Regions from separate parts of the Gordonia sp. SGD-V-85 genome, predicted to be linked through region 1. Evidence: predicted binding sites of a transcription regulator. Region 1 holds the regulator's gene; each other region holds the start of a gene.
What was found. Region 1 encodes LexA, which represses DNA repair genes until DNA is damaged. Its sites were predicted from a motif close to CGAACANNTGTTCG; they were not measured.
Positions count from the first base shown of each region.

Region 2: a site for LexA is predicted at 2,242-2,255, ahead of AS181_RS04720 (HNH endonuclease signature motif containing protein). Genes of this name have one in related genera too.
Region 3: a site for LexA is predicted at 2,617-2,630, ahead of AS181_RS07355 (HNH endonuclease signature motif containing protein). Genes of this name have one in related genera too.
Region 4: a site for LexA is predicted at 2,716-2,729, ahead of AS181_RS10810 (HNH endonuclease signature motif containing protein). Genes of this name have one in related genera too.

Region 1 is NZ_LNQO01000002.1:294,591-298,802, reverse strand. It holds gene hrpA (ATP-dependent RNA helicase HrpA) at 1-834, shown strand, start outside; gene nrdR (transcriptional regulator NrdR) at 808-1,308, opposite strand; gene AS181_RS03440 (LysM peptidoglycan-binding domain-containing protein) at 1,408-1,947, opposite strand; gene lexA (transcriptional repressor LexA) at 2,172-2,876, shown strand; gene AS181_RS03430 (phosphoenolpyruvate--protein phosphotransferase) at 2,854-4,212, opposite strand, start outside.
Region 2 is NZ_LNQO01000003.1:179,591-183,802, forward strand. It holds gene AS181_RS04715 (M24 family metallopeptidase) at 1-428, shown strand, start outside; gene AS181_RS04720 (HNH endonuclease signature motif containing protein) at 607-2,214, opposite strand; partial or broken gene AS181_RS25745 (hypothetical protein) at 2,363-2,868, opposite strand; gene AS181_RS04725 (PPOX class F420-dependent oxidoreductase) at 3,158-3,559, opposite strand; gene AS181_RS04730 (SDR family NAD(P)-dependent oxidoreductase) at 3,623-4,212, shown strand, end outside.
Region 3 is NZ_LNQO01000005.1:71,448-75,659, reverse strand. It holds gene AS181_RS07360 (arabinosyltransferase domain-containing protein) at 1-827, shown strand, start outside; gene AS181_RS07355 (HNH endonuclease signature motif containing protein) at 883-2,586, opposite strand; gene AS181_RS07350 (arabinosyltransferase domain-containing protein) at 3,030-4,212, shown strand, end outside.
Region 4 is NZ_LNQO01000007.1:210,078-214,289, reverse strand. It holds gene AS181_RS10815 (cryptochrome/photolyase family protein) at 1-950, shown strand, start outside; gene AS181_RS10810 (HNH endonuclease signature motif containing protein) at 973-2,682, opposite strand; gene AS181_RS10805 (ABC transporter permease) at 3,213-4,212, opposite strand, start outside.

The DNA of each region.
Region 1 (4,212 bases):
ACCACGGTCGATGTCGCGGGGCAGCGGCTGACCCGGTACCCGACGATCGACGTGGTCTCCGATGCGAAGGGCCACGCGCGGGGCGTCGTCGTCGTCGATGCGGCGAGCCCCGAGACACGAGATCGCCTCCTGCGACGAGGGATCGTCGCCCTCCTCGACCTCGCGATACCTCCGCTGCACAAGCGGATCGCCGGCTCGCTGAGTCCGGTCGAACGACTCGCCCTGAGCCAGAGCCCGTACTCGACCATCGAGGCACTGCTCGCCGACTGCACCCGCCGGGCGACCCGGGACACGGTCGCCGACATCGACGACGCAGAGCTCGCCGCGGTTCGCTCACCGCAGTCCTTCTCGGCGCTGCTCGAACAGATCCGGCCACGGGTCGCCGCGGCCGCACCGGACTACTTCTCGCTGGCCGTCGCGGCCCTCGAACGGATGGCCCCGCTGCGGGCGGCGATCGACCGGCACGCCGGTTCGCTGGCTGCCGACGACGTCGCCGAACAGGTCGCCCACCTCGTGTTCGACGGATTCGTGGCGGCCACCGCGCGACGCCACCTGGAGAATCTGCCGCGCTATCTCGACGGCGCGCAAGCACGTCTGGAGGCACTACCCGCGTCCGCAGCACGCGACCAGGCCGGGGTGGCCGCCGTCGATCGCGTCGTCGAACGGTGGGCCCAGCGCATCGAACAGGTACCCGAGCACCGGCGGGCGGTGGTCGACGACGAAGCGCAGTGGCTCGTCGAGGAGTTGCGCGTGGGGCTGTTCGCCCAGCGTCTCGGTACCGCGTTCCCGGTGTCGGAGAAACGGGTCCTACGAGCTCTGGACCGACTCGGCTGACACGGGTTCGGCGAGCGCGCTCCCGGAACCCGATGCCGCCTTCAGGTCGTCGATCTCGCGCTGGAAGTCCTCCACCGAGTCGAACGACCGGTACACCGAGGCGAAGCGCAGATACGCCACCTCGTCAAGATCGCGGAGCGGACCCAGGATGGCGAGTCCGACCTCGTTGCTGGGGATCTCGGCCGATCCACTGGCGCGCACCGTGTCCTCGACCTGCTGGGCGAGTTGCGCGAGCGCGTCCTCGGCGACGTGGCGGCCCTGACAGGCTCGCCGCACGCCGCGCATGACCTTCTCCCGGCTGAACGGTTCGGTCACGCCGTTGCGTTTGACCACCGCGAGCACGGCGCTCTCCACGGTCGAGAACCGGCGACCGCACTCCACACAGGAGCGACGGCGGCGGATGGCCTGCCCTTCATCTGCGACACGCGAGTCGATGACCTTGGTGTCGTCGTTCTTGCAGAAGGGGCAGCGCATCGTGTCCTCACGCAGGTCGCGGGACGCTGGAACGCACCCGAAGCGTGCGCCCCGCCGCTTGTCGGCCGGCCCCTGTGACATCGAGGATACCGCCCGGCCTCAGCGGTACCGGGGGGTGAGCAGGGGCTGGCCCACCTGCAGCGCGCTCGACCCCAGATCGTTCATCGCGACGATCTCGTCGATCACGACCTCGCGCGGCATCTCGGGTGCCACCCGGCCGGCGATCGAGCTGAGCGAGTCCCCCGAGCGCACGTGGACGACCTCGGCACTCACGGCGGACGGGGTCAGCGAGTCCGAGTAGTTCTGGCCCACGACACCGAACACCCACACGACGAACGCCAGCCCGACGCCGGCGAGGAGCGCGACCGCGGTGCGGCGGCGCCGACGGAACACCGCCGCGTCGGGTCCGACCGGGCCACGCCCGCGCACCCCGACCGGAGAGCCACAGTGGGTACCGCCCACCCGCGGGGTCACCGGCGACGCACCCCGCGGTCGGGTGCCGGCCGGCCGGTTGTCTATCGGCCGGCCGCCGTCGGACAGCGGGGCGCGCGTCCGGACCCGATCGGCGCGGTCGGTGGGGGGCCGGACAGCGTCGGGACGGTCGGTGCGGACGGGAGCGACGAGAGTGGCGGTGCGCATGGTGCCCTCCGGTGTTCTGGTGTCTGGATCGTGCGGGGTGTCGCGGTCGGTGTTCGAACATCGATCAGATGTTCGATGCACTGATGTTCGAATTTGTAGCACGACGGCCCGACAAAGTCTCGCGACACATCGAACAAATGTTTGAGGTGCCGGTCGAACTCCGCTAGGCTCGGACCCGGCGCAAGCCATCTACCAGCACGTTCCGAAGACGAGAGGAACCGAACATGAGTGACACCGGCGATAGGCGCGGCCGAGCGCGGGGCGCCGACGACGAGGCCCCGTTCGACGCCGCCGCCGCCGAGGCCTCACTCACCCCGCGACAGGCCGGGGTCCTGGAGGTGATCCGCCGCTCGGTGCGCGAGCGCGGTTATCCGCCGAGCATCCGGGAGATCGGCGACGAGGTCGGCCTGGCCTCGACGTCGTCGGTGGCCCATCAGTTGCGGACGCTGGAACGCAAGGGGCTGCTCAAGCGCGACGCGAACCGTCCCCGTGCGGTCAACATCGCCCCGAGTGACACCCCGTCGCCGGACACCCCGACGGCCGGCCAGCTTCCCGAGCCGACCTTCGTGCCGGTTCTCGGCCGTATCGCGGCCGGCGGTCCGATCCTGGCCGAGGAGGCCGTCGAGGACGTCTTCCCGCTGCCCCGTGAGCTGGTCGGCGAGGGATCGCTCTTCCTGTTGCGCGTCGTCGGCGAGTCGATGATCGACGCCGCGATCTGCGACGGCGACTGGGTCGTGGTCCGGCAGCAGAACGTCGCCGACAACGGCGACATCGTCGCGGCCATGATCGACGGCGAGGCCACCGTGAAGACCTTCAAGCGTCAGGGCCCCAACGTCTGGCTCATGCCGCACAACGAACTGTTCGATCCGATCCCGGGCAACGATGCCGTCATCCTCGGCAAGGTCGTCACCGTGATGCGGCGAGTCTGACCTCTCCGCCGACCGAACCGTCGAGCACCGCCGCGGCAGCCTCGCGCGCCGCGGCGGGATCCGAGGTGGCCAGGGCGGCCTCGGCGGCGGCCCGGCAGTCCGGTGCGGACACCTCGCCGAGCCGGGCCCCCACGGCCGCGGCAGCAGCCGGCGCGCTGGACAGCGAGGTGACGCCGAGACCGACGAGCACGCAGGCGAGGTTCGGATCGGCGGCGGCCTCGCCGCACACCCCGACCGGCTTTCCCTGACGTGCGCCCGCTGCCGCGACTCCCGCGATGAGGCTCAACACGGCCGGTTGCCACGGGTCGGTCAGTCCGGCGAGATCGGCCGACATCCGGTCGGCCGCCATCGTGTACTGGGTCAGATCGTTGGTGCCGATGGACACGAAGTCCACCTCGGCGAGGACGGCTTCGGCCAGGATCGCCGCCGCGGGCACCTCGATCATCACCCCGGCGACCAGACCACGGCCACGGACCTCGGCGGCGAAGGTGCGCGCCTCCGCCGGCGAGGCGATCATCGGCGCCATGACCCACGGCGCGACGGCCGACCCCGACGCGGCCTGCGCGATCGCGTCGAGCTGATGCGCGCGGATCTCGGGGTGCGCCAGCGCGATCCGATCACCCCGCACGCCGAGCGCTGGGTTCGATTCGTCGGGATGGGTCACGAACCGGAGCGGTTTGTCGGACCCGGCGTCGAGGGTGCGGATGACCACCTTCTGCCCGTTGAACGCATCGAGCACCTCCCGGTAGATCGCGGCCTGCTCGTCCACCGACGGTTCGTCGGCACGCTCGAGGAACGCGAGTTCGGTGCGGAAGAGCCCGACGCCCTCGACTGGGTACCCGGCCGCGGCGCGTGCCGACGATCCGTCGGCGACGTTGGCGAGCACCGCCACGGCCACCCCGTCGGCGGTCTGCCCCGGACCGGTCCAGCCGGCGACGAGTGCGGCATGCCGCCGATCCTCGTCGACGCGAGCCCGGGCCGCCTCCGCATCGGGCTCCACCTCGATTCGCCCGGTGCTGCCGTCGACGAGAACGGTTGTGCCGGGCTCGATCTCGTCCAGGTCGGCCACCGCCACCACGCACGGGATCCCCAGCTGGCGCGCGATGATCGCGGTGTGGCTGGTCGGTCCGCCGAGGCGGGTGACGAGGGCGATGGTGCTCGTGGGGTCGAGGCCCGCGGTGTCGGCGGGCGCGAGGTCGTCGGCGAGCAGGACCGACGGCACCTCCGGAGTGGGCACACCAGGTTCGGGTAGGCCGAGCAGTTCGGCGAGGACCCGGTCGCGCACGTCGTTGAGATCGGTGACCCGCTCGGCCATCAGTCCGCCGAGCTTGGTGAA
Region 2 (4,212 bases), on a different contig from region 1:
TCGGCGGTCCGGTAGAGCCGGGCTACAACTCCGATTCCACGCGCACCTACTGCTTCGACGATCCGCCCGCCGAGATCGCCGACGCCTACGCCGCTCTGCTCGAGGCCCAACGCGCGGCGGTGGCCGCCGTCCGGCCGGGGGTGAGCGCGTCCTCGATCGACGCGGCGGCGCGTGATCTCCTGGCGGAGCGTGGCCTGGCCGATCGATTCATCCATCGGACGGGCCACGGGATCGGGCTGTCGGTGCACGAGGAGCCGTACATCGTCGGCGGCAACGACATTCCGTTGCGCCCGGGCATGGCGTTCAGCGTCGAGCCGGGGGTCTACGTGCCCGGTCACTGGGGTGCCCGCATCGAGGACATCGTCGTCGTGACCGATGACGGCTGCGAGTCGCTCAACAACCGCCCGCACGACCTCGTCCGGCTGTAGGACTCACACTGCTGCCGCGCGTCGTCGGTTCATCTCGTACGACAACGACATCGCTCTGACGCCGGGAGGCGGGCACGCCTGTCCGACCGTTGAACGTCATTTCGGCTGCTGGAATTCGATCGAGGTCCGTCGGGCGAGTCGAAGTTCGCTGATCGCGAGTTTGATCTATGGACGCGAACTAGTGGGTGGCGAGAAGCTCGGCGAGGAACGCTTCGACGACGGAGGACTTGGGTCGGGGTGGTCGGACGTCGATGACGTGGCTGATCGTCGCCCATGAGCGGCGTGCGTCGATGTGGGTGTGGCCGTCTGGGCGTGGGTGATCGCCGGGCCGGGGTGGTGGTCCGTGGATCTCGTCGCGCACGGTGTTCAGGTGGTGTGCGAACCGTCGGGGTATGTCGGGTCGACGGTTGAGGCGGTCGGGGTTGGGTGGCGCGCCGGGTTCGGCGTTCAACCGCCACACGCAGCGACCTTCGTCGGGTCCGGACCGAGCGATGCGGGTGGTGTATTGACCGGGCTTGTCGCCGACCATGCGGTTGTGGCGTGGGCACGCCGGGGCGAGGTCGTCGATGTTAGTGAGACCACCCTTGGCCCAGTCCTTCTGGGCGTGGTGGAGTTCGACGTGGGTGGCGGGCTGGTCACACCCGGGTGCCGAGCACACTTCACCGTCGGGGCGGGCAAACGACGCGAGGCGTTGTTCGCGCGTGGCGAGACGTTTGCCCCTACCGAAGTGCAGCGGCACGGTGGTGTGGTCTTTGAAGATCGCCAACCACGGTTGGATGTCGGCGGCCATCTCGATCAGGTCCGGGATGGGCAGCAGGGTGCCGGTAGCAGTGGTCGCGAGGCCGGCTTCACGAATCAGATCACCGAGGTCGGCTTTGATGATCAGCTGCACCGGCAGCCCACGATGCGAGGTGCCGAGAGTCCCGTCGGCGAATCCGGCGGCCAGCGCGGCATCGAGGGCGTCGTGATTGGTCTGGGCGGGGGTGCGGCCGTCGCGGTCGGCGGCGGCTGTCAGGGCGTCGGGGTCGGCGGTGCCGGCGGGCCCGGACGGAGACTGCGGGTCGTCGGGGTTGTTGAGGCCGGGTTTTCCCCAGACAGCGAACATCATCGTGAGTCGGGCGGCGAGTGCGGGGGTCAGGGTGCCCGAGATCTTGGCGGTGCCGTCAGCGCGTTGCCGTCCGATCCACAGGCCGCGGCGTCGTTTCTGGTCGGTGTCGTCGGTCAGGGTGCCGTCGGGGTCGAGGTGAGCGAGCAGGCGGGCACCGAGTTGGGTGATGTCGGCAGGGATGTGGTCGGCGGCGATCTCGGCCATCTGTCGTTCGGCGGCGACCTTGATGTCGTGGTCGATGGCCACCGGGATGCGGTCGAGGACGTCCAAGGCGGCCTGCACGTGCGCGGAGCCGACCGCACCCGCGGCGAACGCTTCAGCGAGGCACGGATGTTCAGGTGGTAGGACCTCGCCGCCGAGGCTGGTGCGGGTGGCGGTGGCATCCATCTGCTTACGACGCCGCATCGGGTTGGAGACCCGCAGCCGGTGGGTCATGTACTGCATGAGTGTCCGACAGCCTGCTTTGCGGGGCAGGTCGCGGGCCTCGACCTGATCGATCTGCCGGTCACCGGCCACGGTCAACCGTGCGATCGCTTTCTCGGTGTCGGCCGCCACATCCGCCAACTCGGTATCGGTACACGGCGCCAGGTCCACGGTCTGCAGTTCGTCGAGGATGCGGTGGAGGTCGGCCACCAGTTCGACGGCACGCGGTTGCGGCGTCGCGGATTCATCAGACATGGTCACCTCCCCCGAGAACCGTTGCTGCGAATGTACGTTCGAGTGTACATCAAAATGGACGCGCGTCAATCTCAAAAGCTATGTCATTCAACGCTATTCGGCGAGAGCGAGTTGTCGGTACCTCGTGATAGAGGGAAACCCCGATGCCGGCGATGCCGAGCGTTGACCCGACGAGGTCGATGCGCATGTGATGGGCCACCGCCCACCCGGCCGGCCGTCGGGAGTAGCAGTCGGTCATCGTGGCTCATACAGGTTGGTGCCGTCAGCGATCGGCAGATACGCGATGTCTCCGACACACGCCCGATTCGGGGCGCAAGCGGCGAAGTCGCGGCTCAGCAAGTCCGACCACGCATAGCATGATCAGCTTCCGTCCGCGCTGCCCGCGCGAGGGCTGCCTTCCGCCACCCGTGAACGATGAGCACGCGATCGTGAAAAGCTCGCATTGCCACCTCACCGGGTAGGTGTCGAGCCGCTTCGGCGACAAACGCCGAACGGCTCACAAGTTCGTCTCCCCGACGAAATACTCGACCGCCAACGGTCTTGCGGGTCAGTGCCGTAGCGGTCGAGCCAGTGACGCAGCGTGCCGCGCTCGTCGCCGAGATCGGCGGCGATATTACGCACCGTGGCCTCGGGGGTCGACTCGTACAAGTCCACCGCGTCCTGACGAAACCGCTCTCACTCGTGTCGTCGAGCCGTAGATCGATCGACTCGCTTCCTCCAGCTCGTTGCCGGATTCAACGTGTCCGAGATCTGGGGTCAGGTCACCCTCGGACCCCGAGCCGGTTGTCCTCGATGTCGCAGATCGCCGGTCACACCAGCGTGCGGAGTGCGTCACCGTTCGGGAAGTTCCGGCCGGCCTTGATGACTATGCGAATGAACCGGACCGAACCTGCTGACGACGCCAGCGCCCACGTCAAGCAGCGTCCGACTTCACACGTGGGCACTAGCTGAACAGCGACGCCGAACCCAGTACGCGACTCACGCTTATCTCGATCACGACGCGGCGCGGGTTCGGCCTGGGCTCCCGGTATCGCTGGGCGTAGCGCTGCTCGGCCTCGCGCACGCGCTCGGGCTCACGACGCACCGTGGCGGGACCCTCCAGGGTCAGCCATCGCGGGCCGTCGACGTTGGTGACGGCCGCGTAGCCACCCCGCTCGGTGTTGCGGACCTTCTGATTGCCGTCCGAGGTGATGACCCTCGCCAGGCCGGCGTCGGGATCCCAGGTGAACCCGACGGCCACGGCATGGGGGGTGCCGTCGGCGCGCAGCGTGGTGAGGGTCCCGAGGTGGCGTTCGACGAGGAAGGCGAGCGCATCGGGCCCGAGATCAGCGGCGTTACGAGGCATGACACCAAACTAGCCGCGACGCCGCACACGGTCGGTCGCGGGGCCGATGCGATACTGGCAGCCATGGCGTCACGCAGCAGATGGGCATCAGCGCGTCCGGACACCGACCCGTCCGGTGCCCTCGTGCTGTTCGGCGGCCGCAGCGAGATCGGCGTCGCCACCGCGGCGCGCCTCGCATCCGGGCGGACCGTCGTCCTGGCGGCCCGCCGTCCCGACGACCTCGCGGCCGAGTCCGCACGACTGCTCGAAGCCGGTGCAACCGAGGTACACACCGTCGCCTTCGACGCGAACGACACCGACAGCCACCCAACGCTCGTCGAGTCGTTGGCGCAGCGACACGGTCCGATCGGGATCGCGATCATCGCGTTCGGGATCCTCGGCGACCAGGCTCGCGCCGAAACCGATGTGCCGCATGCACTTCAGATCGCCCACACCGACTACTACGCCCACATCAGCGTGCTCACCCCGCTCGCTTCGGTACTGCGCACGCAGGGCTCCGGAACCATCATCGTCTTCTCCTCGGTCGCCGGTGTCCGGGTGCGCCGCGCCAACTACGTCTACGGGTCGACGAAGGCGGGCCTCGACGGATTTGCGAGCGGACTCGCGGATGCGCTGCACGGCACCGGCGCTCGCCTGCTGCTGGCCCGCCCGGG
Region 3 (4,212 bases), on a different contig from region 1:
CCGGCGGCGGCGAGATCGCCGAACCCGGGATCAACGGCAGCACCGCAGCGCTCCCGTTCTTCCTCGATCCCGGCTCGACCCCGGTCATGGGCAGCTACTCCAAGCTCGACCAGGTCCCGGCCCGCCTCACCTCCGGGTGGTATGCGCTTCCGACGGATTGGCGGGACCGCCCGCTGCTCACGATGTCGGTGGCCGGCGAGTACGACAACCCGAACGTGATGCTCGAGTACACCGCGGACCCCATCGGTCCCGACACCCGCGACGCCGACCTCGAGGCCGCCGGAGAGACCGAACTGATCGATCCCGGCCCACGGCCGTCGTGGCGCAACCTCCGCTACAACACCGACGAGCTGCCGTCGGACACCACCGCCGTGCGGATCGTCGCCACCGACGACAACCTGGCCGAGGACCGGTTCATCGTGCTCACCCCGCCGCGGATCCCGCAGATGGACACCCTGCAGGACGTCGTCGGCAGCACCGACCCGGTCCACATCGACTGGACCTCGGGCCTGGCGTTCCCGTGCCAACGTCCGTTCACCCACGACGTCGGGGTCGCGGAGATCCCGAAGTGGCGCATCAAGCCGGGCTCGGATCTGGCGGCTGCGGTGTCGGCGTGGCAGAACCGCTTCGGCGGCGGTCCGCTCGGCTGGCTCGAGGTCTCCCAGCAGGCGACGGCGGTGCCGACCTATCTGATGGCCGACATCGGACGCGACTGGGGCGCCCTCGAACGCTACGAACCGTACGGCGACGTCGACACGCTCGCCGAGATCGAGACCGGCACCGCCACCCGCAGCGGACTGTGGAGTCCCGCGCCGTTGCGGCACTGACGGTTAGGCGGCCCGGTCGCCGCGGTGGTAGTCGGCGAGGCGATCTGCTTTGCCGTCACCGGTGGTCGGTGAGTATGCGTGCGAGTTCTGCTTCGACCGGGGTCAGCGGTGGGCTGGTGAGGTGCTCCGGCGGTGTTCGCGGATGGACCAGTTCGCGATAAGCGAGTTCGAGACGGAGGCCGCGGTCGCCGTAGCCGACGGCGTCGGGGCGCCCGCTGCTCCCTGAGGAGCGCCCGGAGCTTGCGGAGGGCGCGTCACGAAGGGTCGGGCGTGACTCATCGCCGGGCCTGGTGGCAGGTCCGTGGATGTCGTTGCGCACGGTGTTCAGGTGTTCTGCGAACCGCCGGGGTATGTCGGGTCGGCGGTTGAGGCGCTCGGGGTTGGGCGGTGCGCCAGGTTCGGCGTTCAACCGCCACAGGCAGCGGCCTTCGTCGGGTCCGGACCGGGCGATGCGGGTGGTGTACTGCCCGGGCTGGTCACCGACCATCCGGTTATGTCGCGGGCAGGCCGGGGCGAGGTCGTCGATGTCGGTGAGACCGCCCTTGGCCCAATCCCTGTGGGCGTGATGCATGTCGACCTGGGTGGCGGGCTGATCACACCCGGGTGCCGAGCACACTTCCCCGTCGGGGCGGGCGAAAGAGACGAGGCGCTGTTCGCGGGTGGCCAGACGTCTGCCGCGCCCGAAGTGCAGCGGCACAGTGGTGGCGTCTTTGAAGATCGCCAACCACGGCTGGACGTCACCGGCCATCGCGATCAAGTCCCGGATGGGCAGCAGGGTGCCGGTGGCGGTGGTCGCGAGTCCGGCTTCGCGGACGAGGTCGCCGAGGTCGGCTTTGATGATCAGTTGGACGGGCAGGCCGCGGTGCGAGGTGCCGAGTGCGCCGTCGGCGAAACCTGCGGCGAGTGCCGCGTCGAGCGCGTCGTGATTGGACTGGGCGAGGGTGCGGCCGTCGCGGTCGGCTGCGGTGGCCAGGGCGTCGGGGTCGGCGGCACCGGCCGGCCCGCTGGGCGAGGCGGGGTCGTCGGGGTTGTTGAGTCCGGGTTTGCCCCACACGGCGAACATCATGGTGAGTCGGGCGGCGAGTGCGGGTGTCAGGGTGCCGGAGATCTTGGCGGTGCCATCGGCGCGTTGCCGGCCGATCCACAGGCCGCGGCGTCGTTTCTGGTCGGTGTCGTCGGACAGAGTGCCGTCGGGGTCGAGGTGGGCGAGCAGCCGCGCACCGAGCTGGGTGATCTCGGCGGGGGTGTGGGCTTCGGCGATCTCCGCCATCTGTCGTTCGGCGGCGACCTTGATGTCGTGGTCGATGGTGCCGGGGATGCGGTCGAGGACGTCGAGGGTGGCTTGTACGTGGGCGGTGCCGACTGCGCCTTGTGCGAAAGCTTCGGCGAGGCAGGGGTGTTCGGGTGGGAGGACCTCGCCGCCGAGGCTGGTGCGGGTGGCGGTGGCGTCCATCTGCTTACGGCGGCGCATCGGGTTCGACACCCGCAGCCGGTGCGTCATGAACTGCATCAGGGTGCGGCACCCGGCCTTGCGGGGCAGGTCGCGGGCCTCGACCTGATCGATCTGCCGGTCACCGGCAACGGTCAGACGCGCGATGGCGCGTTCGGTCTCCGCGGCCACCTCAGCGAGTTCGGCATCGGTACACGGCGACAGATCCACGGTCTGCAATTTGTCCAGGGTGCGATGCAGATCAGCCACCAACTCGACCACGCGGGGCGCCTGCGTGTCGGTGCCGTCGACCTGCTGGGAATCGAACATGACGGTCACCTCCCCCGAGAACCCGTGCTGCGAATGTACGTTCGACTGTACACGAAAGAAGGGTAAACGGCAGCTCGAAATACGTTGTCCAACAGAATCTTTGCTGCGCGGAGTTGCCACCTTAAATTGTCGGTGGTTGCTGGTAGTGTCCGCCCGCGGGCGAGAACTGTCTTTGCAGTGCGGAACCCTTCGTGACGCGCCCTCCGCAAGCTCCGGACGCTCCTCAGGGAGCAGGGGGTTGACGCGCCCTCCGCAAGCTCCGGCCGCCCCTCAGCAGCTGTGGCCTGACGGCCGTCGTGGACTGCGAAAGAACTGTTGTGCTCGGAGCGGGCCCACTTACTGCTCCCAGCGGGAGACCGGAGCCTGCGGAGGCCGTCACCAACCTCCAGAGCCGCGGGGTGGGCCCTAGGTACCCCGGGGGACGTCGCTTACGATGAGGCACCGTGCCTGTGACAGCCCCGACCTCGCCTGAGGATTCCGCCGAACCGTCCTCGTCGGGGCCGGAATCGTCGGGGCACGGGACCAGGATTTCCGCGGGCACCTCCCGGTGGATCGCGATCGTGGCGGGGATCGCCGGCATCGTGCTGTGTGCCCTCACCCCGCTGCTGCCGGTCAAGGCCGTCGACGCCGGTTTCGAGTGGCCGGCCGGGCAGGATCTGAACGCCGACACGTCGTCGGTGATGGCGCCGCTCATCGCGCAGACCCCGCAGACCCTCGACGCGAGCATCCCGTGCGCGACGCTGACGTCGGCACCGGACGGCGTGGTCCTCGCCACGATGCCGACCAACGCACCACGCTCGAAGTCCTCGTCGCTGTGGGTCACCGCCACCGACGCCGCGATCACCGTGACCTTCCGGAACAGTCTCGCCGCGACCGCCTCCCGCGCCGACCTGAGCCGATGCTCGGAACTGCGCATCTTCTCCGCCCCCACCGGCCCGGGTGCGCAGTTCGTCGGGCTCGGCGAGTCGACGACCCTGCCGCCGGACCGCCGCCCGCAGGTCGACGGCATCTTCAGCAACCTCAGCCCGGAACAGGCACGCGACGCCGCTGGTAACGGCCTGCGCGTGCAGGTGGCCATCGACAACCGGTACGAGTCGTCCCCGTCGATCCTCAAGATCATCGTGATGGTGCTCGCCGCGCTGTCGGTACTCGTCGCCGTCGTCGCGCTCGGGCTGCTCGACCGCATCGGCGGGTACCACCGGCGGATCGGCGCGCGCACCCGCTCGTGGTGGCATTCACTGAAACCCCGGGCCAGCGACTTGGTCGTCACCGCGATCCTGCTGGTTTGGAGCGTCCTCGGGGCCGGTTCGCCCGACGACGGTTACATCCTCAACATGGGCCGTACCGCCGACGGTTTCGGCTACCTCGCCAACTACTACCGCTTCTACGGCATCCCCGAAGCACCGTTCGACTGGTACTACAGCTTCCTCGCGGCGTGGTCGTCGGTCTCGCCGTCCGTGCTGTGGATGCACATCCCGCAACTCGTCGCCGGACTCGTGTCGTGGTTCGTCCTGAGCCGGGTGCTGCTGCCACGCCTCGGCCCCGCGGTACGGCGCAGTTCGTGGGCCATCTGGGCGGGCGCCCTGACGTTCACCGCGTTCTGGTTGCCGTTCTGCAGCGGCTTGC
Region 4 (4,212 bases), on a different contig from region 1:
TGGCGACCGGGTCGCCGTACCTCGTCTCACCCGGTCGCGTCACCAAAGACGACGGGGAGCCGTACAAGGTGTTCACCCCGTACTTCAAGCGGTGGCGTGACCACGGCTGGCGTGCGCCCGCCGACTCGTCGGTGCCTGCGAAGGAGATCGTCGACCCGTCGGACCTGACGAAGACCGGGCGCATCAAAGTACCGAAGTCGCCGACCGGTTTGTCGTTGCCCGCCGGTGAAGACGCGGCGCTCGAGCGGTGGGCCGAGTACGTCGACAACGGTCTCGCCGACTACGACTCCGGCCGCAACGATCCCGCGGGTGACAGCACCAGCCGGATGTCGGCGTATCTCAAATACGGCAACATCCATCCCCGCACGATGGCCGCCGATCTCGGCAAGGGCAAGGGGCCGCAAGCGTATCTACGCGAACTCGCCTTCCGCGACTTCTACGCCGACGTGCTGTTCCACTGGCCACATAGCTTGTGGCACAACTGGAATCGACAGTTCGACGGCATCGACCTCGACACCGACAAGAAGGCCTACGAGCGTTTCGACGCGTGGAAGGCAGGGCGTACCGGTTTTCCGCTCGTCGACGCCGGGATGCGTCAGCTCGCGGAGACCGGGTACATGCATAATCGGGTGCGCATGGTGACCGCGTCCTTCCTCGTCAAGGACCTGCACCTGCCGTGGTGGTGGGGAGCGGAATGGTTCCTCGAGCAGCTCATCGACGGTGACATGGCGTCGAACAACCACGGCTGGCAGTGGGCCGCCGGTACGGGAACCGATGCGGCGCCGTACTTCCGGGTGTTCAACCCCGAGGCGCAGGCCAAGAAGTTCGATCCCGACGGCGAGTACATCCGACGCTGGGTCGGTGACGTCGACGCCGACGACTATCCCGAGCCGATGGTCGATCACAAGGCCGAGCGCGAGGAAGCGCTCCGCCGTTTCGGCCAGATCTAGCTGACCTCAGAGGACGAGTCCGTCAGAATGGTGGCGGGTTCTCGAGGAAGTCGCGACGGTCGGCTTCGAGTTCGGCTTCGCGTCGTTTCTTGTTGCGGGCGCGTTCTTGTCGCCGGCGGGCGTGTTTGGCGTCCAGTCGGCTGTGTGTGCGCTCCGGGTTGACGGAGGCGATGACGCGTGGGGTGGGTGGGGCTTGGGCGGCTTGTTCGAACCGGATACGCCGCAGGTTGGGGAAGGTGTCTTCGAGGGTTTCGGCGTCGCCGGGCAGGGTGACCCCTTCGGGGGTTTCGTATTCGGTGACCAGGCGTCCGTCGTCGTCGCGGTATTGCACATCGACCCAGTCCCCGTGGGTTTTGAACAGGTGACCGGGGCGGCATTTGGTGTTGAGGTTCTCACTCGACGTCGCCCCACCGCGGGCGGGGTCGGTGTGGTCGTATTCGGTGACGTGGTCGAGATCGCACGCGAACGCTGAACGGGTGCAGCCGGGTTCGGTGCAGTATCCGTCCCGGACTCGCACGAAGTCGGCGCACGACGTGGTGGGCCGGTATCCGTTGCCGGGGTGGGTGGCCGGGTAGACCACTGCGACACTCGCGGTGGTCTCGACGGGTCGATCGGGTTCGTCTGCGTCGGTGTCGTTTTCGCCGTGTGCGCCGGTCGTGGCGGCGTCGGCTCGGGTGTCCTCGGCTGGTGCCGGGCGCTGGGCGGTCCGCCGCTGGTCGGCGTCGTTGGTGCTGGGGGCGACGTAGGTGGGTTGGGTGCGGGCGGGGGTGACCGGGGACAGCGTGGCGTCGGGGCGGGCGGCGAGGTCACGGACGTGTTCGTCGCTGATGATGCCGTGTTCGTCGAGGAACCCGACCCCGGGTGCCCCGGCGAGGGTGGCGGCATCGGTGACTACATGGATCACGATCTCGGCGCGGACCGCGTCGAGGACGCTCTGTGGATCCGGGATGTCGGCAGTGCAGGGATCGTCGTCGTCGCATTGGCAGTCGAAGCTGGTGCGGGTCAACAGCGCGAACATCGCATCGGATCGTCGTATCCCCTGGGTGCGGGCGTCTCGCTGACAGACCGTGTCGGCGAGGATGGCGACGGCTTTGGCCGAGATCCGCACGTTTTCCGCCGACATGACGGCGGTGAGTTCGGCGGTGCCGTCGGGCAGTTCGTGGGTCCACACCCCACGCTGATCCATCGCGTCTTTGCGGCGTTGGCGTACCGCGTCGGGGTCGTGGCGGAACACGAGGCGGTCGACCATGTCGCGCAGGCGCGCCCGATCCCACACGCCTTTTCGGCGACGCACAGTGTCGGCGATCTCGGCATCCAACGCGGGGGTGATCGGGTCATCGGTGGGGATCAGTTCGGTGCGGGAGATGATCAGCCGGATCTGCCACTGCGACAGGACCCCGTCACGCAACGTGTCGGCAACCTCGGGGAGCCGATCCCGCAGCGCGATCGCCTCATCGATCAGGGTCTCGGCATGCCGGCGGGACACCCCGGCCTGGCGGGCGATGCGGGCCGCGCAGTCAGCATGGCCGTCCATCACGAACCCGGACGCGCTGGTGGTGATCAGGCGGTCGGTCATCGCCGCGATCGTCTGATAGCGGTGCCAGGCGAGGTAGGACTCGCCGCGCCGGGTGGCGTCGAGGCCGGCCATCAACGACACCATGTCGGTCTCGGCGGCGTGGGCAGGATCGACCCCGGCGATGTACTCGCCCGGTAGATCGGTCCATGCCTTCACAACGCCCCCCGACGCCTGTCCACTCACCCGCTGCGACCAGGTGATCCGTTGAAAAACAATGTAAACCCGGCCACCGACAAGTCCGGATGAGTCTCCACAGCAGATGACGCGTCGTAGACGAAATGTGCGCTGGGCGTTGCGGTATGGTGCCGGCCGGGCTCGTGATGGCTGAGATCGTCGGGTCGCCGAGTGGTTTCGACACGGCGACTCGCCTAGCGGCTCGTTGCCGGCTCAACCAGCGGGGGTGGGCGACTCGCCTAGCGGCTCGTTGCCGGCTCAACCAGCGGGGGTGGGCGACTCGCCTAGCGGCTCGTTGCCGGCTCAACCAGCGCAGGGGGGTATCGGCTCGACCAGCGGAGGGCGCGGCGAAGGGTCCTGTCACGCATCGCAACAGGACCCTTCGTGACGCTCGCAAGCTCGCTCCTCAGGGATCGGAGGGTGACGCTCGCACCTCAGGGATCGGAGGGTGACGCTCGCAAGCTCGCTCCTCAGGGATCGGAGGGTGACGCTCGCAAGCTCGCTCCTCAGGCTCAGCGGGCGAGCTTGAGTACCTCGCCCCAGCCGATCCGCGAGCCGGTGCGCAGGATGGACCGCTGGTAAATCCGCGCGGCGATCCACGTGGCGGCCGCGCACGCGGCGCCCATCAGGCCGAAGGTGACGATGATCTGGACGGCATCGGTGTCACCGGTCGCGATGCGCATCGGCATGAGTGCCGCGCTGAACGGCGGTATCCAGCTGAGCACCTCGATCAACGTCGAATCCATCGCCTGCACACCGAAGATGCCGGAGTACAGCACCGCCACCGCAAGGAATGTCAGCGGCGCGGACGACGAGTTCAGCTCCTCCTGCCGGGAGACGATGGCCCCGGTTGCCGCGTAGAGCGAGGAGAAGAACAGGAAGCCGAGCAGGAACCAGGCGATCACCGCCGCGAACATCCCGATGGCGGCGCCCGGAAGGGTGAGGATTCCGGTCGCGGTGCCCGCGATCAGCGCGGTGGCACCGAGCAGCACCACCTGCCCGAGGGCGACCACACCGATGCCGATGATCTTGCCCCACAGCAGATGCAGCGGCTTGATGGTCGCCAGGAGCAGTTCCACGACGCGCGACGTCTTCTCCTCGACGACGCCGACGGCGACCATCGTGCCGCCCATCATGATCGCGGTGACGAGCAGCACCACGCCGACCATCGCGATGAGCAGGCGCTGTCCCTCGTCGGGGTTGTCCGGTTCGGTCTGCGAGACCGAGATGTCCACGGTCGGCAGGGTGGCGGCATCGACACCGCGTTCGGCCAGTGCCGCAGAGAGATTCGCCTGCGACACCGCGGTGCGGATCGGGCCCTCCACAGCCGGTTCGAGGCTGTCCTTGGTGATGATCACATACGATCCCGGCGTCTCTCCGGGCACCAGCGCGGCCTTCACGTCGCCGCTGTTGACCCGATCGCGTGCCTGTTCGACGGTGTCGGCCGGCTCGGTGGCGATCGTCGTGCCGGAGGCCTCACCGACGGAGACGATGGATTCGGCGACGGCGGCC